3 regions of the Pseudoalteromonas sp. DL2-H2.2 genome follow, and region 3 is predicted to be linked to each of the others. Evidence: predicted binding sites of a transcription regulator. Region 3 holds the regulator's gene; each other region holds the start of a gene.
What was found. The regulator sigma-54, encoded in region 3, starts transcription at its own class of promoters, with help from an activator protein. The targets are predictions, from matches to a motif close to GTTGGCACGNNNNTNGNNT.

Region 1 (7,656 bases), on a different contig from region 3:
CGAAAAAAACCGGATTTCGCCCGACTGTGATTGGCTTCAGACAACAGAACAACACCTGGGTGAAGTTCACCGAGTTTTTACGCATCGGCGAAGTGAGCTTCTCGCCCGATGGCCAGCGCATGCATATGGCCGAAGGCTACCGGGATCGCGTGGGCAACGACTGGGCAGAGCGGCAAAGTCTGGGCCCCATGTTTGACCGCGAAGACTTTGGCATTATGCGCTTATCGGCATCCAGTAAGGGCACTTATGTCTTTGACGACTATAAAAATAAAGTAGTGCGTATTTCCGAGATTGAGAATGGCCAGCGACAAACACCACGGGTAATGAGTAAAGTGGTCAACTCCGGGAAGATGACCGCTCACCCCTTTATCGCCCCCGATGAAAGCTACCTGATCTGGGATAGCGAACGCGAAGACGGCTTTGGCGACTCCGACCTCTATATCAGTTTTAAGCAACAGAACGGCGGCTGGGGGAAAGCAATCAATATGGGTGCAGCCGTCAACTCAGATAAGTGGGATGCCTACGCCACAGTCACCCCAGATGGTAAATACCTGCTCTTTAACCGCGGTGTCAGTGACGACAACAGCAATGTTGATGTCTACTGGGTCGATGCCAGCATCATAGACACCCTGAGGGCCAAACAGTAACGGCCCTACCGAATAAGCCCAAACGACACTCTGGACAAGGTGCTGCGGCAGACGCTCAGCACCAGGTAGGCACTCCAGTGCAATGGCTTGGCACGCGCCACCGGGTTGGCCAGTAGTCGCAACGCCTGGCCATATAAGCGATGCTTAATGTTGCGTTTGGCCAGGTCGCAGATGTGGGTCGCCACATATTTATGCGCCATCGCAGTGTGCGCCACCTCGCCGTTTTTAATGGCGCTGAGCAGGCGCTCGGCAAACGGACAGAGCTGGGTGGGTGGTGCCTTATCACAGGCACTGCCCGGCGCGCCCAGAAAATAAAAGCTCTCAATGGCGGGAGAATACGCGATGCGCGACTTAAGGGCCGCCTGCACATAAAAACTCTGATCTTCGCCCATCCATTCACCGACCACAAATCCGCCTAACTGGTTGAACGCGGTTTTGTCGACCACTAAACTCGACATGGTAAAGGGTAGATCACCATTCGCCGCCACCTCAAAGTAGTTGTCCATTTCATAGCCCTCGGGTGCCCAGTTGGTCAATGCGATTTTGGCGTCGATATACTCGCCGTTATCCAACACTTTCTGGTAACGCGAGGCAAACAGGCCCGCCTGCGGAAAACGCTGGATCAGCTCAGCCATACGTGCCAAAAAGAACGGGCTCCAGGTGTCATCGGCATCCAAAAATGCCACGTAATCACTGCTTGCCGCTTTAACCCCTTTATTACGCGCAGCAGAGACACCCTGATTGGTCTGACGTACCAGACGTAAATTGGGCAAGCCCAGATCAATCACTTTTTGCGGGCTATCGTCGGTCGAGCCATCGTCAACGACTATGATTTCCGCGGCCTGATGGTGCTGCGTGTGAACACTTTGCAGTGCCCGGACAATGCACTCGCTTTTATTATACAGCGGAATAACGACTGTGAATTGGATGGTGTTCATAGTGTTCGCTCCAGTTAGAAAGGGATAAAGTAGTGGCTTGACCTATGGCCAGGCGCGGCGCGTCAAAGCCGCGATCCAGACCCCGATACATCACCCGAAACAGGGTATCCGGGTTAAACTCATTGGCATCAAACGCGTATTGCTCGGGCAGACCAATTTGCTCACACCATTGTGTGCATTTGGCGTGATATTGCAGGCTGATAAAGGGCGTTTGCGTCATATAGGCATAAATTTGTGCATGTAATCGCATGCCAACGACCACCCTGAACATCGCCATACACTGCAAGATACTGGCTGGGTTCGGTACATAACGAATCCGTTTAACTGTCACGTAGTCAGGCAGGCGCGCCTCAATTTCGTCGTGAATGGCCCGGTCGCTGCCCTGAGCCTGGTCGTTCAGATCAATCAGATAGATGTCTTCGTTGGTAAAGCTCCACACCGTGGTGATCAGGTCCACCGCTTTGGCAATCCGGCGCAGCTCGTTGTGCTCATTGACCGCACCAAATGCATCAATGGATTGCGGACAAAAGTTAAAGGCAATGCCCTGACGCGCCACCGGATTCAGCTTGCCTTTAAGATGGTGCAATAAAGACGGCGCCAGGTCGAAGGTGTGCTTCAGATTGGCATGCGGGGCCAACGCCTCTGCAATGTCGTAGCTTTGCTTATCACGCAGTGTGACCAGGCCACATTCGTAGAGAAACTTTTTGCATTGCAGTTCGTCATCCAGGGTTTTAAACGGCTCAATGCCCACGCCCAGCGCCATCGCCAGGTTGCGACCACTCAGTGCCATCATGTGGCGCTTCAGTGCGATATCGCGGCTACTGTGTAGCACAGAGCCACCACCAAAAATCACATGCTGTGCGCCATAAGCATGGCGATAGTGCCACAGTCGCTGATGACCTCGAAACAACAGGGCTTGTTGCCCACTGCAATTTAACTGGTTCACCAGAGGGTCGCCTGCTGGGGCACTGACCGTCACCTGCTCGCTGTTCAGAAAATGCCTGGCACCCATCACCGATGCCAGCATGAGCGCATCATCACCGCTGTTACGCATGCCGTAGTAGCCAACAATATAAGCTTTGTTTTTTGCTGCCATTGTGCTGCCTCGTTAAGTTAAGATACTGAGTTACTGCAGCACTCATGCCAAAATTTACACCGCTGTTTTTATTGAGTTTTTTGTGTTTTTCTCGTTTTTTTCAGGACTAATTTGCAAAAGGCAACGCGTTATTTTTTCACAATTAGCAAAATAGAAATGGACCTGTTCAAAATAAAAAACCACCGGCTGAGCGGTGGTTTTATGGCAAAACACAAGTTAAGTGCAACATTATCACTCCCGTTGGGGTTAATAGGCTCCTTTGGCGCCCAGGACACAAGGAATGGTTTTAAGTAAAATCGATACATCGTTCAACGCACTTTGCTCCACGATATACTGTTTATCCAGCTGAACCTGCTGCGCAAACGTGGTATCGGCGCGACCTGTTACCTGCCACAGACCCGTCAACCCCTGCTCACTGTTCAGACGTCCCAGCTCGTGTGGTTGATACGCATTGACTTCATTTTCCAGCGCCGGACGCGGACCGATTAACAGCATGTCGCCACGTGCCACGTTCATTAACTGGGGTAACTCATCAATGGAATATTTACGAATAAATGCGCCAATGCGGGTAATACGCGGGTCATTACGATACTTTGCACAGACCCCTTCGCGGTCGCTTTGTGCTGGATCCGGATTGCGAAAGCGCGGATCGCTTGGCAGGTACATAGAGCGGAACTTATACATGGTAAAACGACGTCCCAACTTGCCTACCCGCACCTGCTTGTACACACACGGGCCCTGGCTCTCCAGCTTGATCAGCACTATCACAAGCAATAAAAACGGGCTGAGCAGTAATAATCCGCTGATCGCAGCCAGGCGTTGTAAGCAGGCCGGGATACCATGGTGACGACCGTCCAGTTTTGTCTGTTCAGAAACAGATGATGACACCGGGGTGAACTGAGTTGCTGTGGTTTTTTTGATGCTATACATGATTAAAGTCCTCGCAAAGCTTGTTGTAAAACGTAAACACGAAAGAGAAAAATGGGGTTGCCGAGTACATAACGATGAAACTTGGCTTTAGGCTCCTGGATAAGACGCCACACCCATTCAAGGCCCAGCTCTCTCATCCACATAGGCGCACGCGCTATGTTGCCCGAGAAAAAGTCGAACAAGCCGCCAACCGCCAGCGCACACTGGGCGTGGAGCTTGTGTTTGTTACTGTCTATCCAGATCTCCTGGCGCGGCGAGCCGAGCGCGACCAGCACTATGTCGGCGCCAGTTTGATTGATCTGATCGACAACGGCCTGGTCGTCATCGAAGTAGCCATGCTGCACGCCCGCGATGCGCAGCCCCGGATAGGCATGGCGCAGGTTATCAGCGGCCAGGCGTGCAACGCCCGGCTGAGCACCCAACAGGAATAACGAACGTTGATGTGTTACGGCGGCGCGGCACAGTACAGGCAGCATGTCGGTGCCATTATTGTTATCAGCCAGGCTCATCCCCGCCTGACGCGCCGCGATCCGCATGCCCGAGCCGTCGATAAAATTACGGTCGCTGGCTTGCAAAACCCGATACAACTGCGCGTTACCGGCTGACAGGTTGACCGAGTTAACATTGATGTAATAGGCCGAGCGACATGCTTGCTGCTCGCTGCCCTGCACCACCCAGTCAACCGCGTTTTGCATCTGTGTGTTGCTAAAGGGAATACCAAATAGGGTACTGTGCTGTGGCATGTTTGCAGACTTGCGATACAGGCACAGACACAACAGGATTTTGCTGATCAGCAGCGCATCGGTTGCTGTACCCTGGCGGCTTTGTTGCTGTAATAATGCCAGTGGTGTGTCGGTATTCAGCCCGGTCAGGCTGCGCAGCCACAGGCCATCAAATAACCCGGGCATGTGACAAGGTGAGCGCAGTCGCGTTACTTTAGGAATATTGACTCCGGCGCGTACCAAAGGATTACCAACAAAGTGGATTGAGCCGCTCAAGACATTGAACAGCGCCGCGCTGCGTTTACAGATGCCGACCTGCCAGCTGAGCAGACGCACGGGCCGCGCACTGATATCAATCCAGGTTTGGCGACGCAGCGGTGCTTTAAAACACAGCAGTGCCGCGGCCGTATTGACGATAAACAGCGGTAACAGGGCGATGACCAGTAACAGGGCTGCGCTAACACGCAGTGCTGTATTAACGCTGGCATGACCTGCCTGTGATGACTGAGTATTAAGATAGGGTGACATCGCATCCTCCGCTGTTTAGTGAATTACACTAAGGAGATAGCGAAGACCGTGCCAAACTTTAATTTATTGTTTTATAACGACTATTTTAAATTTACCAGGAACATGAAGCGCGTAAACTGCATTGCATTTTGATAATTTTTTTATTTTGAAAAACCCTCAGCACTTTTTCATAAAACCCTCAGCACTTTTTTAAAAAACCTCAGCATTTCGCAAAGTAATGCGGATATAGGGTTTGGATCTGTGCCAGAGCCCCAGGGACACGTGACTGGACTACAGCCAGTTTATCTGCCTGCTCTTCGGGCCGGGACAAGCTATAACCCAGCAGCAGGCGCGAGCATTTGAAGATGGCAGTATGAAAGCACTTATCCAGCAGCGAACACTTCAGGGGGCCATAGTTAAAGTGACGAATATAGTCATCCAGCTGTGCATCAAAGGTATTGTTCCAGTGCTTTTGCAGCTCGGCCACGCCTGCGCAGCCCGTGGCATAATGGATCACATGTCCGTTTTCGCCCCAGCCAATCCCCTGTGACTCGACCACGGGTTCCGTCATAGACGTGATGAGGGTATCCAGCCAGGCAATCGCCTGCGGACAGTTACGCATTAACATGACACCTGAGTTAAACGCCCCGCTATACCCTCTGGCAAGATACAAAAACTTGTCTGGCTGATAGAGGGTATCCAGCGCCGGGCAGAGTGGCTGAATACAGGCATCGGCATCCACAAACAACACCTGCCGGTAACCGGCCTGTAGCGCCGCTTTGAGCAAAAATAATTTAAGCCAGCAACACTCAGCGCCAAGCCGGTTCAGCCAGGGGCGGGTCACCACCACGTAATCGTACCCCATCCGCTTTGCGTACTCGCGCTGGCTGTTCAGATAACGGCGGTAGCGCCACTGATAACCATTCAGTGCCACAGAGAATATTAAAGTGTCTGATTGAGCAAAGTGCATACTTACCTCCTTTGTGTCTTATCCCTGTTAAGTAAGCAAGTATTGCACCGATCATTGAAATTATCCTGCGGCGCGCTGTTGGCAGACTACTTTGTTTGTTTTACCGCCCTTCCTCAGCCATTTTTTGTTTGCAAAGCGCAATGCAGTGCAATTTGCGAAAAGCCCGATAACGACAACAAGAGAAAAACATAAACCACTGAAAGTAAACAGGTTAAATTTTGGCACGCTTCATGAAATATCGAACACAGAAAGAAAAAACCTAACTTTCAATCGGAGCGACTATGATGAAATTACCTAACCCACTTTATCCCTTGATGGCCACTGGCTTAATCGCCTCAGGGCTATTATCGTTTGCAGCTTGCGCTGTAGAGCAAGTCGATGGTCAGTATGTCTGGCAATTCCAGTCTGGCCAGGCCTGGCCCACAGGCTATAACCAGTCCACGGGTAAACCCGACTCACTAATCTATGCGCGTGACGAATATAGTTCGGATTTCTTCCAGCGGATTCAAAACGCACTGCCTGAAGCGCGGATTAATGAGGCTTTCATTACAGGTGACGAAGGTTCTACCATACACCTGGTTGAAGACGCCGAAGTATTTGTTACGTTTATCCATGAAGGTGCCGGTTACAAAAACTCATTTGGTTACTTTACCTTCGACCCGGAGAATCCGCCGCAATCACCCGAAGAGGTGCAGGAGACCATTGTCTTTCCGAACCTCAGCTACCCTCATCTGACCAACGGGCACCGAGTCAGCATAGGTGAATTTCCGGCAGGCACCAGCATTGGCTTCTTTATCGCGGCAAATGGGTTTTGGTATTACACCGGCGTAAAACCATTTCAGATCCCTTATTACTATTCATTATCTGATCTCAATCCGGAAAGTAACGAGACCTTGCGTCAGCACTGCGTGTTATTGCTGGATGAAGAAGAGCAAGAAGTAGTCATCGGCTTTGAAGACTTGCCACGCACCTGGGGCGACAACGATTTCAACGACGCCGTATTCAGCGTGAAAAGCTCGCCAGCTTCTGCCATTTCTGCACTCAATCTGACCGTTATGCCCGAGCAAAACGACAGCGACGCCGATGGCATTGAAGACGAGCTGGATGAATTCCCCAACGACTTTAACCGCGCTTACAGCCAGTACTTCCCCAGTGCACAAGGGGTAACCACTTTGGCTTTTGAAGATAACTGGCCTGCGCGAGGCGACCATGACCTCAACGACTTAGTGGTGAAGCAGCGTATTCGCATGACCTACAACGCCGATAACCAGATCAGCGGCTTTATCATCAATGGCTGGATCACTGCACGCGGCGCCGCCTATCAAAATGGCTTTGGTCTGCGTCTGATGAACAGTGAGCCCGGGCTGATCAAACAAGCCAGCCTGACCATAGACGGGCAAAGCTTCGACAAAACCGCTGAAAGCGGACAGAGCAACGCGGTTTTATCGCTGTGGAGTAACACCCATGTATTCACCACCACGGGGCAATCTGGCCAGTGTCAGCACTTTAATACGGTGATGACCTGTGATTACTTTGAGCCGGTGCCTTACACCTTTGATGTGAGTTTTGAACAAGGGCTGGATACACTCAGTATCAGTGACTTTGATTTCTTCCTGTATCGTACCCAGGATCGCTCACTGGAGATCCACCTGGCGGACTACCCGCCAACAGACAAGTTTGATAGCAGTCGCTTTGCCACCGCGGATGACACCTCTAATGCGCAAGCCAACCGCTATTTCAGAACCGCCGAAAACCTGCCCTGGGCACTGATGATCAGTAACGACTGGCACTACCCCAGAGAATATCTTGATGTCATCTGGGCCTATCCTGCCTATGAAACTTGGGT
Region 2 (7,656 bases), 620 kb from region 3:
ACTGTAGTACCTCTCTCACTTTGAATACATTGATCCCAAAGCGTTGGCGCCCTCTGAGGCGAAATAGTAAAAGTTCAAGTCGGTTTTGACCCACCAACTGCGTTCGTTGGTTTACTGAGTCCAAAATACCTGCCATGTCATTCTCCTGCTATAAAACTGCTTATCGGAACAATGTTTGCTTGTACTCTACCATTCAAAGTCGCCCTTGAAGCGGTGAGGCAAATCACGCAAAATCTTTATACCTTGTTTCACCCCATAAGCATAGTCGAAACATCATGAGTTTGTTAAAAATTACATTATCCGCTTATTTCTTTCCCATAGTGGCATATTTTTTAGCCACGTCATTTGCTTATGGTCAAACCTATGAGTCAAAAGACATTGAGAAATTAGCAATAGATTTTATTGCAACGCAGACCCCTGCGCCCACTCAGGCAGAAGAAGAGCAGCACGTTACGGCGTTACCACTGGATACCCGCATTCCTGAACGTCAATGCCTGCAACCACTGCAAGTTAGCAGCAAATCCAGCCCGCCTTTTAATCGTCAGGTGACGGTTATGGTGCGCTGTGACGACCTGGAGTCGTGGGTCCAGTTTGTTCATGTAAAAATCGAAACACTGCTCCCTGTGATTGTCAGCACCCGTATGCTTGATAAAGGCGTACTGTTAACTGCAGAGGATTTAACAATCGAGATGCGACCCAAGCACTTTGTTCGTGCGGCCAATATTGACGATATGGCACTGCTTGTGGGCAGCAAAACCAAACGCCGCATCCAACAGGGTAAACCGCTTAGCATGTTTCAGATTTGCATGATTTGCAAAGGCGATAACGTGACAATTCTGGCCAGTGATGGCACACTTATGATTAAAACCAATGGTATTGCCTTGCAGGATGGGAACTTAGGAGAGCAGATCCGGGTCAAAAATGCGAGGTCAGGAAAAACGGTGCTTGCACGGGTGAAAGATGTTGATTCAGTAGCAGTCAAAATCTGATTTTTTTGCTAAAGTAAGCGAAAGGCTTGCCGATATAAAGGCTGAAGCAATTTAACTAACGGGTCATCATCATGGTAAACAACATTAACGGTCAAAATCAGCCGAACAATGTTGCAACGAATGCAAAGCAACAACGTGCTGAATTACAAAGAAATGAAGCAAGCAACACGACAGCCAAGCCACAAGCGCAAGCTAAAACCGCTGCCGACTCAGTGAGTCTGACGCCGCAAGCTCAGCAACTGAAAGGGTTGCAGGAAAAAGCGCAACAGGCACCGTCTTTCGACAGTAAAAAAGTCGATGAACTGAAAAAAGCCATTGCCGAGGGCAAGTATCAGGTAGACAGCGAAAAGCTGGCTAAGAACATTGCCGCCTTTGAGTTCGATTTATTTGGATAGAGTATAAGTGGACGACCAAACGGCACTGTGTGCCCATCAGCTAACAGCGCAAATTAATCTTCTGGAAGCTCTGACCCAGCTTCTGGATGATGAACTGGACGCGCTTGCTTCTCGCAACGGCGACAACCTCAAAGAAATCGCCCGCACTAAGCTTACGACCCTTAATCAGTTGCAAAAGCTGGATAAAGATCTGTCTAAATACCCGCAGGCCACGTTCAGCCACGAAGAAATCACCCCGTTAACCGAGCAGGTTAAAGACTTACTGTATCGCTGCAAAAGACAAAATGACGTTAACGCCCAGGCTGCGCACCAGGCACAGCTAACCGTTCGTGAGCTGAAAGACATTTTGATCGGCGCGCCCACCTCGATGACCTATGGGCAAGATGGCAGTGTGGTCTCTAATATGGGTGAGTTGGTTAAAAATCTTAAAGCCTGAGTGCTCAGGCTAAATCTACTCGGCTTTGGTGGGAAACAGGTTTTTGGTGATCACCAGAATCACGCCGAACACCTCGGCCAGCGTTCCCGCCATGTACAAATTCAGTGTCCATTCTTCAAAATGCAACTTATCCATACCCACCAGTACGAGCACTAAGTTCATAATCAAAAGTTGTACGGCAAGAATAACGATAAACCACAAAGCATAACGCTGTTTCAGGCCACGGTCAGACTCGGCATCTTTGACCTTCTGCGCCTGCATAGGGTCAACATTGGTGAATTTGTTCTCTTTGACGTTGTGTTTAATTTGCGCAACAAACGATGACTGCTCGGCCTTACTATCTTCCCTGTTTTGCGTCATTACAACAGCTCCAGCGCATTGAGCTTATATTTGAGGGCTTCAACGGACACACCAAAATGCAGCGCCATTTCAAAGTGGGCCATTTTCTTACGATGCAGCTTTTTCACTTCTTCATTGGGCATTAATAAGTTGGCAGCAAACTGGTTGGCGAACACTTCTTCCTCGTCTTCGCCGGTAGACGCGCTGGGGCCTCTGAGGTCAATATATTCGTATTCTTTGTCTGTATTGTCAGACTCAATACGGGAAATATAATGGCCAAGCTCATGGGCACAGCTAAAACGCTTGCGATTTAGGTGGTCGTCCTGATGTAACACGATAACCGGATCGGCACCCGCCTCTTTGATCAACGCACCCGACACCTTATCTGGTAGCGCCATTTCTACAACGTCCAGACCAAGCGACTTACAAATGGTCACAGGGTCAACCGGAAACTGACAGTCACACCACAAACGTTTAAGCACCTTTTGCGCTTCATTTCTCGGATCAAGCACCGACAAATCTCCCATTAACCTTACTATGCACCTCAGCATCGCTGAGGTGATGTGTATATTTAAACAGTATAAATTGAAGGCACAATGAAAGCAAAGGACATAATTTACCGCCCTAACCCGTCAGGCTCGCTCAGTAATACGTGACGCGCTCGACTTTGCGTGGTTTAACTTCACCGATATACAAATCGTGAACCCGCTTCATATCCAGCTCCAGCTCTGTGGTATAAATATCGCCAACCGCATAGCTTTTCATTACCTTAGCACCGCGGATCAAGCCCTGTACCTGGCTGCGTAACCCGTCGTTTTGTGCAATTGCGCCCTGTACCGTGGTACTGGCACTTAATCTGTGACCATATACCTGCTCAGCCAGCTCACGATAGGCTTCAAGCTTAGATACCTTAATGGCCATCAGCATTTTTTCTGTGTCGCTGCTGCCGGGCTGTGAACTCAGTGGCGCATAGCCAACCGCCTTAAGCACAGGGTAAGAATCGGGTTTTACATAACTGTATTCAACATGCTTATCTATAATAGAGCTACATCCCGCCAGGCTTAGTCCTGTTGCAACAACACAGAATTTAACCAGGCTGACTATCCGTTGATGCCAAAGCGCTCTAAACTGATTCATAGGGTAACTCCTCTGTGTGGCCCGTTGGCCATATCATCAAGTAAGGTTTCTGTATGCACAAACCTTGCCAACACCATTGGCACGAGACTTGCTGATTCAGTATAGAGATTTGCTTAGAGTTCGGTAATAAAGTCATGAAATTGTCGCGTATTATGAGTGTGTTACTGGCTACCGCCAGTTTTGGGGCCAGTGCAGAGTGGTTTGAAGTAACGGGCTATGCCAATGCGCACACCGAAGATCTGGCCGAAGCACGCCAGGAGGCGGTGCAGGATGCCATCACTCAGGCGCTGATCTTCTCCGGTGCGACCGTATCCAGCGTTCAGACCCTGGCGGATGGCGTGCTCACGCAAGATCAGATCAAGATAAAAAGTCATGGCGAGATCCAACAGATCAACCTGGTTTCTGAACAAAAGCAAGATGGGGTCGTCAGTGTTACTTTGCACCTTGACATCTTCCCCAAACTGGAGCAGTGCGCACAAGCGGCGGTGGCAAAACAGGTGACCATCACACAAAGTCAGCTTATTCAGCCGCATCAGGCACGCCTGGGTCAAATTTTTGACATTGCTAAAGCCACCAGTGAACGCCTTTACCATACACTGGCACAACGCAATCTCACCGTTAAGCCGATCCCCTATCTGGATCATGCGATCAATGCCCGTCCGTTTTTTACCCAACGCTTTGAATACGATGGACAGCTGATCGATTCGCTGACCACCCTAAGTAATAGCCAGTACGTGCTAATGAGCCAGATCACGGACGTTGCTGCGGGAGATAAAACCAACGATGACTACGCATTCTGGCAGGATGAAGAATACGTGCGCAGCTTTAAAATCGACTTTGTTGCATTTGATGCCCTGACCCGAGACAAGGTCTGGCAAAAACACTATGCCGTCAGTGGCGTCTGGCCTTTCGAAAAGACCAAAATTGTTGATGTCTACAGTGATACCTTTTGGCGTACCAACTACGCCAAACAGATCCAGAGCGTTTTTAACAGCGTAGCGCAGGATCTGGACTCGGCACTGTCATGCCTGCCCAGCAAAGGCAAGATCCTGCACCGGGAACAGGGCAAGCTGGTGATCAACCTGGGCCGCAATCATGGTATTGAAATTGGCCAGGTGCTAACAATCTCTCACCGCCGCGACATGCAGGGCTCGACCAACCAGTTTTTTCCGCAAAGTATTAAGACCCTCAATCAGGTGCGTATTACTCAAGTAAATGCACAAAATGCGATTGCCGAGAACATATCAAAGCGCCCGCTGAATAACATTCAGATCAACGATCTGGTGGAAGTCATGGTACAAACCCAGGAAGACTTTGCGCTTTAGCCGCACAACATCAAAAGTACGCTCGATAAAATTAGTCACCCTCTCATGATGAGGATCACTTATCCGAGTTCAGGTCGTTCAGAATGAGGTTTGCTTGCTGTATCGGGGTTGATTTAAAAGAAAAGTAGCTGGCGGCCCCTGCAGGAATCGAACCTGCAACTACCCCTTAGGAGGGGGCTGTTATATCCATTTAACTAAGAGGCCGTGTCGCTGCGAAAAATACTAAGCGTTTTCGCTTAATTGGTCAACCATTTGATTCTTAATACAATAAATGATGTTTTTACGGTGGGTGAGCTGCGGCAAAGGAAAAATCAGCGCTTTGCCGCTAAATGGCTATCTGGCCGCGGTTGCGCCGGAATCTAACACAAAGTAGGGAATAGTCACCATACAGCTGGCAACCACCAGCCGGCTTTCAAAATCGAGCAGCCGCGCATTGACTTCTACGCCCCGGTCGCGATAAATCATAGTACCCGACAGCACGTGGCTGGGCTCGGGTTTACCCGGTAAGGCTCTGCTATCGCGGGAAAACAAAAAATCGCCACTGCGGGTGACCTGGATCTGTTGCTGTGACTTGAAATCCAGCGCAGCATAACCCAGCTTTTGGAAAGCATGGATCAGGTTCTCGGCCAGCTGATTACCCAGCTGATTGCTGCTTCTGAGCGTATCATCAAAGCTCACAAAGCTTGTGACCGCCACGGAATGAGGGTGCACGCCTAATAAAGAGTCGGACAGCTCAAGCGCTATCTGAGATGCATAGTTGGCCACCTGTTTACGGTGTCGTTCGCTGATAAAGCCTGGGTCAATCGGCTGCTCGGCCTCTGGCGCTTGTTCCTCCAGAGCTTCATAAAGCACTTCTATCTCTCTAAACTTGGCCACTTTGGGCGTCATGGGGGTGGTTTCCACTGCCTGTGGCGCCGGCTGTGTCCCCATCATCTGACAGCCACTCAACATGACTATCGACAGCGTTAAGCCACTCAGAATGCGTGTTTTCATGATCACTCACCCGCTCGTTGTAACCGGATCCCTTCGTGGATAGCACCGTCTCTTAGCGCATTCACCACTGACTGAGGTAAAAACCCTTGGGCAGTACCTACTACCACTTTGCTTTGCATACCCACGATCCGGGCATTCACTAAGATCCCCCCCTGATGATGGGTCAAGGTGCCTGCCAGTACGTATTTAAATGGCAGCTCATCAGAGAGCTCTAAAAAGTCACGACTGAAGATAAAATCCCCGTGCTTGGTGACACGCATAAAGTCCGTGGTTTTAAAGTCGATCACCGGAACGCCAAAGTTATGCAACTCATGAATAAAGCTTTCGGCAATCTGGTTGCCAAGCAAGGTCGCATGATTAAAGTCTTCGTCTAAAAAGACAAAACTCGATACCGCCACCGGCGTCTGGTCATTAATGTATTTCACATTACTCACCATGTCCTGCATCAGCTTCTGTACATAGTGCGTCACATTTTTGGCCGCCATGCGTTGTGATACAGACATTTGTTGCACGCCCCTGGGATGAGCCTGAAATTGTTCAGCCGCACTGAATTTGCCCGGTGACGTGGCGGTTTCCTGGTGTTTTGTCATACCCAGTTGTGCGCACCCAAATAAAGTCAGGGTGGGTAACACAAGTGCTATCACAGATTTTTTCATCTTTGTCTCCACTAATACTGGCCGCGATGTAGTTTGCCATCTCGCATCTGGGCTTTTTCATTGCCCCACAGCACCGCCTTGGGCACGGATATGGTCGCCGCGGATGCCGTGCGACTATCAAGCATAGTGATCAATCGCGCATTGATCGTGTAATGCTCGTGGCTTTCACTGATGGTGCCTGTCAGGGCAAGGTCAAATTTATGACGTTCGCGCAGCAGGGCAATATCACGGTTTAATAAGTTATCGGCACTGTCCGACAAAGTTAAAGTGCGTTGTAGCCGAAACTCCACCACTTCCAGGCCCATCTGCGTCACATAGCTGATCAGACTTTCCTGAACCTGGGTGCTTAGGCCACTGCCCTGATTGCTGGCAACGGCATTACCCAGCTGATCAGCCAGATAAAAGCTCGTCACCGCGACAGTCGCGCCCGGTTTAAGCGGACGGCTGTGTTCGCCCAAGGCGGCAGCAAGTTGCCCCATGTATTGATGCAATGTCGGCAAGGGGGGCGCTTGCTCCACCTCTTTTTGTTGCTGCGCTTTTAGCATGCCAGCGCAGCCACTGAGCAGCACCGACAGGGCCAGTGCGACTATCACAGCAGGAAGTTGCATAATGATCACCTCTTTCTATTTGACCAATCAAATGCAAAAAGCGATCCACAATGTATTATAGTCAGTGCTAGAGTGTGACAGGATTGTCTGTGTAATGACTCAACAGACACTGAGGATGAAACGGTTTAAGTTCGGCGCACAACGCCTTACCCTGCTCTTTGCGCTCAAACGCACCGAGTTTAAGCCGAAAATACCTTTGCCCTTTGACCTCTACTTGCTCAACATTGACGGGGTGTTTGCGCAACGCTGGATAATCCTGCAGCAGACGCCGGTGGACCATTTTTAGCTGGCTTTGCTTTCTGGTGGCAGCCAGTTGCACTGCAAACTCCGCTTTGTTGTGATCCTCGACTACAGCCACAGCTTCTTTTTTAGGTGCAGCGGGTATCGGCTGGCTGGGTTGCGCATTCGCAGCCTGTTGCTCTGCACCCGCCTTTGTCGTGTTACTGTCTTGCTCAACAATTCCCGGTGGCTTGCTGATTTGTGCCACCATCACCTCGCTTTGCGGTTGTGCAGGTGCCAGCGCAAGCTGTAACTGGGTACTGAGCAAATTCAAATCCTGCTCAATACTCAATAGTTCATTGACCTGCGGCGCAACTTGCTGCCACTGCGCGATACTGCTCTTCATCTGCTCGACTTGCGTGTTTAACGCCGTCAATTGCTGCTCCAGCTCTGCCAGCCGCTGGTTATCCTGACCAGTGCTGGCACAGCCGCTAAGCAAACTGAGCAAAGGCCATACCAGATAAGGAAATAACTTCATCGCTTGCTCCTTTTATCGTTT
Region 3 (7,656 bases):
TTTTACCGCGCCCATCTTTACGCTGCATAACGATCAGCAAAACTGGCAGCTCAAGGCCAATGAAGCCACTCTGTATGGCAATAATACGTTGATCCTGGAAGGGCAGGTACAGGCCACCAATCTGACAGCTGATGCCATGATTAAGCACATCAATGCCGACCATGTGCAGGTCGACATAAACGAAAAACATATGCGCTCTGAACATCCGGTGGAAATTACCGGGCCCAACTTAACGATTTCAGGAAAAGGCCTGGTGGCCGATCTCAACACTGAAATCATTGAACTCATCAACCATACTGAAACAATTTATTATGAGCAATAAATTAACCTGTTCCCTGATCTTACTGTGCACATTAAGTGCGTTTCATCCTGCGGCTTACGCAGAAAACTCACCCGCTGATCAGGTCATTATCAGTTCGGGCACCCAGCTGGCCCAGTTGCAAACCAATATCGGCGTGTTCGAAGAAAACGTCGAAATCATTCACGGCGAGCGTAAGATTCTGGCCGACCGCCTCGAAGTGCATCGCCGCGAAGAGCTTGGGAAAAATAAACAGCTGCTGGTCGCCACAGGCAGCCCAGCTGTGTTTCAGGAGCGTCAGGCCGATGGCACACTACTGAAAGCCACTGCTAAAGAAGTGCGTTATGACGTTGCAAACCGCATGTTGACGATTAAAGGCGGTGCCGAAATCAGCCAGGCGGGACAAAAGATCAGCGCCCAAACCATTGTGTACGACATGGAAAAGAAGCTGATCAGCGCACAACGTGGTGAGCAGGAACAAAACCGTGTTAGAACCATTCTTTTACCCGAAAAAGACAATACCAAGCAACCACAAGAGAAGGGTAATCCGTGAGTAAGTTAACCGCCACGGCACTGGCCAAAAGCTACAAGGGCAGGCAAGTCGTTAAGAACGTTGAATTGAGCGTTGAGGCAGGCAGTATTGTTGGTCTGCTCGGCCCTAATGGCGCGGGTAAAACCACCACCTTTTACATGATTGTCGGCTTGGTGCCCAGTGATAAGGGTAGCATTCACATTGATGATCAAGACATTACCTTGCTGCCTATGCACAGTCGGGCAAGGTTAGGCATTGGTTACCTGCCTCAAGAATCCTCTATTTTTCGTAAACTGACCGTCTATCAGAACCTGATGGCCATCTTGGAAACCCGTAAGGAGCTCAATAAAGAGCAGCGAGAAGTCATCCTCAACGAGTTGTTAGATGAATTTAATATCCAACATATTCGGGATAGCCAGGGTATGGCTTTGTCGGGTGGTGAACGTCGCCGGGTAGAAATTGCACGCGCCCTTGCGGCAGATCCAAAATTTATCTTATTGGATGAGCCTTTCGCTGGCGTTGATCCCATTTCGGTGTTAGATATAAAGAAAATTATCGAACACTTAAAAAACCGCGGCATAGGCGTGCTGATCACCGACCACAATGTACGTGAAACGCTGGACGTCTGTGAGAAAGCTTATATAGTGTCACATGGTGAACTCATAGCAGCAGGCACCCCGGAGCATGTTCTTGCCGATCAAACCGTGCGGGATGTCTACCTAGGTGAGCAATTCAGGCTATAGTTATAAGATTAGAAGTAAATAACAAAAAGGATTGTTAGAGATACATGAGGCAATCGCTACAGCTGCGCATGGGGCAGCAACTGACAATGACACCACAGCTGCAACAGGCCATTCGCCTGTTACAGTTGAGTACGCTAGATCTCCAACAAGAAATCCAAGAAGCGCTTGATAGCAACCCTTTGTTGGAAGTGGAAGAAGGTGAGTCTGAATCACATGACAATGAAACTCAGTCCAAATCGGATACTGAGTTAGAACAACACACAACCAATGATAATGACAGCTTTGAGGACTCGGCTGTCAGTGACTACGAACAAGACAGCGATGCTGCATTAAACAAAGACACAGTCAGTGACGATCTGGCAATGGACGTCACCTGGGACGAGTACATCAGTGCCGCCCCGGCAAGCAGCTCTGGCCCGATGCCAGAAGATGAAACCATCTATCAGGGCAAAACCACTGAGACGCTGCAAGAATATATGATGTGGCAACTAGAGCTCACGCCTTTCAGCCCAACTGACAGAGCCATCGCTTTGGCGATAGTGGAAGCCGTTGATGATGCTGGCCTGCTGACAATCAGCTGTGAAGACATTGTCGAGAGCATGAATCAAGACAATGACGACGAACACATAGAACTGGACGAAGTTGAAGCCGTACTGAAACGGGTGCAATTATTCGATCCCGTTGGTATTGCTGCGCGCAGCTTGCAGGAATGCTTGTGTATCCAGCTCAACCAGTTTGATCGCAACACCCCCTGGCTCACTCAAACCAAAGAAATCCTGACTGAACACATTGATTTGCTGGCTAGCCGCGATTATCGCACTTTGATGAAAAAGACCAAGCTCAAAGAAGCGGATCTGAAAGAAGTAATGACCCTGATCCACAGCCTGAATCCGAAACCTGCTGCCAGCATAGTGCAAGAAGAAGCGGACTATGTGATCCCGGATGTGTCGGTGAAAAAGGTGAAAGGACGCTGGGTTGTTGAGCTCAACCCGGACTCAATGCCAAAAATCAGAGTGAACGATCACTACGCCGCTATGTCTCGCTCCGTCAAGTCGAGCACCGATAGCCAGTTTATTCGCTCGCACCTGCAAGAGGCAAAATGGTTCATCAAGAGCCTGGAAAGTCGTAACGAAACTTTATTAAAAGTTACTAATTGCATTGTGCAGCAACAACAGGCATTCTTTGAACATGGCCCCGAGGCAATGAAGCCGATGGTACTCAATGATGTGGCCGAAATGGTCGACATGCATGAGTCCACGATTTCACGTGTCACTACGCAAAAGTATATGCACACGCCACGCGGTATCTATGAGTTGAAGTATTTCTTCTCAAGCCATGTCAGCACTGAAAACGGAGGAGAATGCTCTTCGACTGCAATCAGAGCATTGATCAAAAAGCTAATTGCCGCTGAAAACACAGCTAAGCCATTAAGTGACAGCAAAATAGCGGATGTATTGGCAGATCAAGGGATCAAAGTGGCTAGACGTACAATTGCCAAATACCGAGAGTCTTTGGCTATCCCACCGTCGAATCAGCGTAAAAGCCTGATTTAGACGTAACTACAGAAGGAAAATGCTTATGCAACTAAATTTAACTGGTCGACATGTAGAAATCACCGATTCGTTAAGAGACTATGTAACAAACAAGTTTGCGAAGCTAGAAAGGCACTTTGATCACATCAATAATGTGCATGTTATCCTAGATGTCGAAAAGCTGATCCAAAAAGCAGAAGCCACACTACATGTGAACGGGGGAGAAATCTTTGCCTCAACCGAACACCGGGATATGTATGCCGCAATAGACGGACTTATCGACAAGCTTGATCGCCAGGTGATCAAGCATAAAGAGAAGCTAACTCGACACTAATCATGAAACTAAGCTCATTGATTTCACAGGACTGCAGCAAAGCTGCGGTCCTTTTTAATAGCAAAAAACGCATTCTAGAGTACATCAGTGAACTGGCTCACAGCCAGCTTCCTGACAGTAATGCCCATGATATCCTGGACGCTTTACTGAGCCGTGAAAAACTCGGTAGTACCGGCATAGGTAAAGGGATCGCGCTGCCACATGGCCGCCTGCCTGGCATAGATAAAGTGGTCGCCATGCTGCTGGTTAACCAACAAGGCATTGCCTTTGACGCCATCGACAATCAACCCGTCGACATTTTTGTGGCACTCATCGTACCCGAGGGAGAAAATCAACAACATTTGCAGACCTTGGCAACAATCGCTGATAAACTTAAAAACAAGGTGTTTTGTAAACGAATCAGACAAGCTCACAATGATCAGGAGTTATTTGCGATAATTGAAGAGTTTGACAACTAACGGAGAGTTTCAGTGCAGCTAATTATTGTCAGTGGTCGTTCCGGCTCGGGTAAATCAGTCGCCCTTCGCGTACTGGAAGACCTGGGCTATTACTGCGCAGATAATATCCCAGTTAACCTGCTACCAGCATTAGTACGCAGCGTATCAGACAGTTATGATAAAATTGCTGTGAGCGTTGACGTACGTAACCTGCCAAAAGATCAGCAAGAGCTTGACGATATTCTAGAATACCTGCCTGGATTTGCCGAGCCCAATATTTTCTACCTAGATAGTGAAGACCAAATTCTGATCCGTCGTTTTTCCGAAACGCGTCGTCTGCATCCACTGTCGCTGGCCGATTTGTCGCTGGACAAAGCGATCAAGAAAGAAAAAGAGCTGCTTGATCCGCTTATCCGCCGTGCCAATATCACCATAGATACCACAGATATGAGCATCCACCAGCTGGCGGAGCGGATCCGGGAAAAAATTCTCGGTAAAAAAGACAAACAATTAATCATTACCTTTGAATCTTTTGGCTTCAAACATGGTATTCCGAAAGAAGCGGACTACGTCTTCGACGCCCGTTTTTTACCTAACCCACACTGGGAGCCAGAGCTTAAGCCTTTGACAGGTTTAGATAAACCCGTCATTGATTACTTGGCCAGCCACAGCCTGGTGCAAAAGTTTACCTGGCAGATCCAAACCTTTGTGCAAACCTGGTTGCCACACCTGGAGCGCAATAATCGCAGCTATCTGACTATCTCTATAGGCTGTACCGGCGGGCAACACCGCTCCGTCTATCTTGCCCAGACTTTGGGTGAGCGTTTTGCTCGTACTCATAGCAATGTGAAAATCCATCACCGCGAACAAGAAAAATGACACAACGCTTTGAAGATACTTTTCTGATCCAAAATAAACTGGGGCTGCACGCCCGTGCTGCCAGCGTGCTGGCCGAGCTGTCAGCCCAGTTTGACGCCAATATCACCTTATTCCAGGGCAGCAAGGAGGCCGAGGGAGACAGCGTGCTGGCGTTACTACTGCTTGAAAGCAGTCAGGGTAAAGAAGTGAAGGTCGTCTGCGAGGGGCCAGATGCCAAACGTGCTTTGCATGCCATCGGCAGCCTGATAGCCGATAAATTCAACGAATCCGAGTAGCGACCACGCGACTTACCCCTGTTCTGGCAGCGTCAGACTGCCACTTTCTCGCTGCTATCTCCCCTTTTTTAGTTATACCAATTGATATTAAAACAGCTATAATTATCATACGCCTATAATCAGTGCGCAATACACTCATGACAAGCTTAACTGTCGACTATCCAATCTGGGACGCCTATGCCTGAAGTTTTTGAACAAGACTACACACTGGAGCTTTTACAGCAAGTTACTAATGCCCTCAACAGTGGTCAGTTTGTTCAAGTCAGGCGCACATTAGCCGAAATTCCGCCGTGCGATACGGCATTGCTGCTTGAGTCCTCCCCACATAAAGTCAGAACCCAGTTGTGGCAACTGGTTGATCCGGACATACAGGGTGACGTGCTCGAGGAGCTGTCGGAAGACGTCAGGCTCAGCATCATTGCCAAAATGGAGCCTGAGCTCATTGCGGCAGCAACCGAGGACATGGACGACGATGACCTCGGTGAGGTCCTCAGGAGCCTGCCAGACCCCGTCTATCAGGACGTTATTGGCGCTATGGACTCTCAAGACCGAGCCCGGGCCACACAGGCGTTGTCTTATGTTGAGCACTCCGCCGGCGCGCTGATGAACACAGACACTGTGACCATTCGCCCGGATGTATCACTGGATGTGGTATTGCGCTATTTACGCCTTAAAGGTGAGCTGCCGGATGGCACCGATGACCTCTATGTGGTGGATAAGGACAATTGTTTTTTAGGTGCACTGCCCATCAGCGTGCTGCTGACCAGTCAGCCAGACAAGCTGGTCAAGGAGCTGATGAATGAAGAGCGTGAAACCATTCCCATTTCAATGGATGAAAGCGATGTTGCTCAGCTGTTTGAGCGCCACAACTGGATCTCAGCGCCGGTAGTCGACGATAACGCGCACTTACTGGGCCGTATCACCATCGATGACATCGTTGATGTTATTCGTGAAGATGCCGAACATAGCCTGATGAGTATGGCCGGTCTTGATGATGAGGAAGATACCTTTGCGCCGGTGTGGAAAAGTAGCCGACGTCGCTCAATCTGGCTGGGGATCAATCTGCTCACAGCCCTGATGGCCGCGTTTGTTGCCAGCTTTTTCGAAGGTACTCTAGATATTCTACCCATTCTGGCAGTATTAAATGGCATAGTGCCCAGTATGGGTGGGGTAGCGGGCAGTCAGACCCTGACACTGGTGATCCGTGGTATTGCCCTGGGTCATGTTAACGCCACCAACCAGCGCTTCTTGCTGGGCAAAGAGCTCGCCATAGGCGCACTCAACGGCCTGTTATGGTCCCTGTTGATCGCCGGGGTGATTGCTTTATGGCAGTGGGATTTTGTACTGGGTGGCGTGATTGCCTTTGCAATGTTTATGAACTTGGTCGCTGCGGGTATTGCCGGAGCCAGTATTCCGCTGATGCTGAAAAAAATGAACATAGATCCGGCACTGGCAGGCAGTGTTGTCCTGACCACAGTCACCGACATTGTCGGTATTTTTGCCTTCCTGGGCACCGCAACCTGGCTGCTTGTTTAAGCAGCCAGACACTCAGTACAATCCATCACTGACCGGCAATTTGCATGCTTTCGATCAGTACCGAGCCTGTTTGCACGGCACCACGGGTTTCAATATCTCCGCCGATGGCTTTGATTGACTTGAACATATCTTTGAGGTTACCGGCAATGGTGATCTCACTGACCGGATATTGGATCTCGCCATTTTCAACCCAGAAGCCAGCGGCACCACGAGAATAGTCACCGGTGACCGTATTGACACCCTGCCCCATCAGCTCAGTCACCAGTAAGCCCCGGTCCATAGTACGTAGCAGCGCCGCGAGATCCGGATCTGTGGCCTGTACCAGCCAGTTATGGATCCCACCGGCATGTCCTGTGCTACGCATGCCGAGACGTCTCGCTGCATAACTCGGTAACAGATAAGTTTCCAACGTGCCGTCTTTGATAATATCGCGCTCAACCGTGCGCACACCTTCCGCATCAAACGGGCTCGATGCCAGCGCCTGGCGCAGGTGCGGTTGCTCCTTAATAGACACACAAGTGTCGAATACGTCAGTGCCCAGGCTATCGAGCAAAAAGCTCGACTTGCGGTACAAGGCACCACCACCAATTGCAGACACCAGATGACCGAACAGGCTATTGGCAATATCGGCCCGGAATACCACCGGCACCCGCATGGTATCCAATTTACGGCTGTTGAGCTTGGCAAGCGTCGACTCCGCAGCCTCAATCCCCACTGAAGCGGCATCCCTCAGCTGTGTATGCACACGCGTAATTGAGTAGGCATTATCGCGCTGCATCACCCCATTCTCTTCGCCTATGACCATAGTACTCAAAGTGTGTCGGGTGCGCGGAAATCCGGCCAGAAAGCCATGGCTGTTACCATAAACACGCAAGCCCTGATGACTGGCCACACTGGCACCATCCGAGTTAACGATGCGTGGGTCAAAATTTAATGCCGCCTGCTCCGCCTCTAAACAGCGCTTTACACCTTCTTCCGGGGTCAGTGTCCAGGGATGAAACAGATCTAAATCCGGCACGTCGGTTGGCATTAAATCTGCGTCAGCCACGCCATTACAGGGGTCGTCCGATGTAAACTTGGCAATTTCAAC

Region 1: a site for sigma-54 is predicted at 6,028-6,046, ahead of L1285_RS08920 (LruC domain-containing protein). Genes of this name have one in related genera too.
Region 2: a site for sigma-54 is predicted at 3,350-3,368, ahead of L1285_RS02645 (LPP20 family lipoprotein). Genes of this name have one in related genera too.

The regions. Positions count from the first base shown of each region.
Region 1 is NZ_JAKGBD010000004.1:183,274-190,929, reverse strand. It holds gene L1285_RS08950 (hypothetical protein) at 1-647, shown strand, start outside; gene L1285_RS08945 (glycosyltransferase family 2 protein) at 653-1,585, opposite strand; gene L1285_RS08940 (polysaccharide pyruvyl transferase family protein) at 1,545-2,681, opposite strand; gene L1285_RS08935 (sugar transferase) at 2,928-3,611, opposite strand; gene L1285_RS08930 (WecB/TagA/CpsF family glycosyltransferase) at 3,614-4,861, opposite strand; gene L1285_RS08925 (hypothetical protein) at 5,061-5,810, opposite strand; gene L1285_RS08920 (LruC domain-containing protein) at 6,092-7,656, shown strand, end outside.
Region 2 is NZ_JAKGBD010000002.1:14,932-22,587, forward strand. It holds gene L1285_RS02615 (chemotaxis protein CheV) at 1-136, opposite strand, end outside; gene flgA (flagellar basal body P-ring formation chaperone FlgA) at 276-989, shown strand; gene flgM (flagellar biosynthesis anti-sigma factor FlgM) at 1,061-1,384, shown strand; gene flgN (flagellar export chaperone FlgN) at 1,392-1,820, shown strand; gene L1285_RS02635 (hypothetical protein) at 1,836-2,180, opposite strand; gene L1285_RS02640 (ImmA/IrrE family metallo-endopeptidase) at 2,180-2,671, opposite strand; gene L1285_RS02645 (LPP20 family lipoprotein) at 2,802-3,296, opposite strand; gene L1285_RS02650 (flagellar assembly protein T N-terminal domain-containing protein) at 3,431-4,621, shown strand; tRNA gene L1285_RS02655 (tRNA-Arg) at 4,751-4,825, opposite strand; gene L1285_RS02660 (FlgO family outer membrane protein) at 4,955-5,614, opposite strand; gene L1285_RS02665 (FlgO family outer membrane protein) at 5,617-6,270, opposite strand; gene L1285_RS02670 (FlgO family outer membrane protein) at 6,282-6,878, opposite strand; gene L1285_RS02675 (SPOR domain-containing protein) at 6,946-7,635, opposite strand; gene L1285_RS02680 (carboxypeptidase-like regulatory domain-containing protein) at 7,648-7,656, opposite strand, start outside.
Region 3 is NZ_JAKGBD010000002.1:634,761-642,416, forward strand. It holds gene lptC (LPS export ABC transporter periplasmic protein LptC) at 1-322, shown strand, start outside; gene lptA (lipopolysaccharide transport periplasmic protein LptA) at 312-851, shown strand; gene lptB (LPS export ABC transporter ATP-binding protein) at 848-1,573, shown strand; gene L1285_RS05530 (RNA polymerase factor sigma-54) at 1,618-3,126, shown strand; gene hpf (ribosome hibernation promoting factor) at 3,152-3,439, shown strand; gene L1285_RS05540 (PTS sugar transporter subunit IIA) at 3,442-3,897, shown strand; gene rapZ (RNase adapter RapZ) at 3,910-4,755, shown strand; gene L1285_RS05550 (HPr family phosphocarrier protein) at 4,752-5,030, shown strand; gene mgtE (magnesium transporter) at 5,208-6,566, shown strand; gene pmbA (metalloprotease PmbA) at 6,592-7,656, opposite strand, start outside.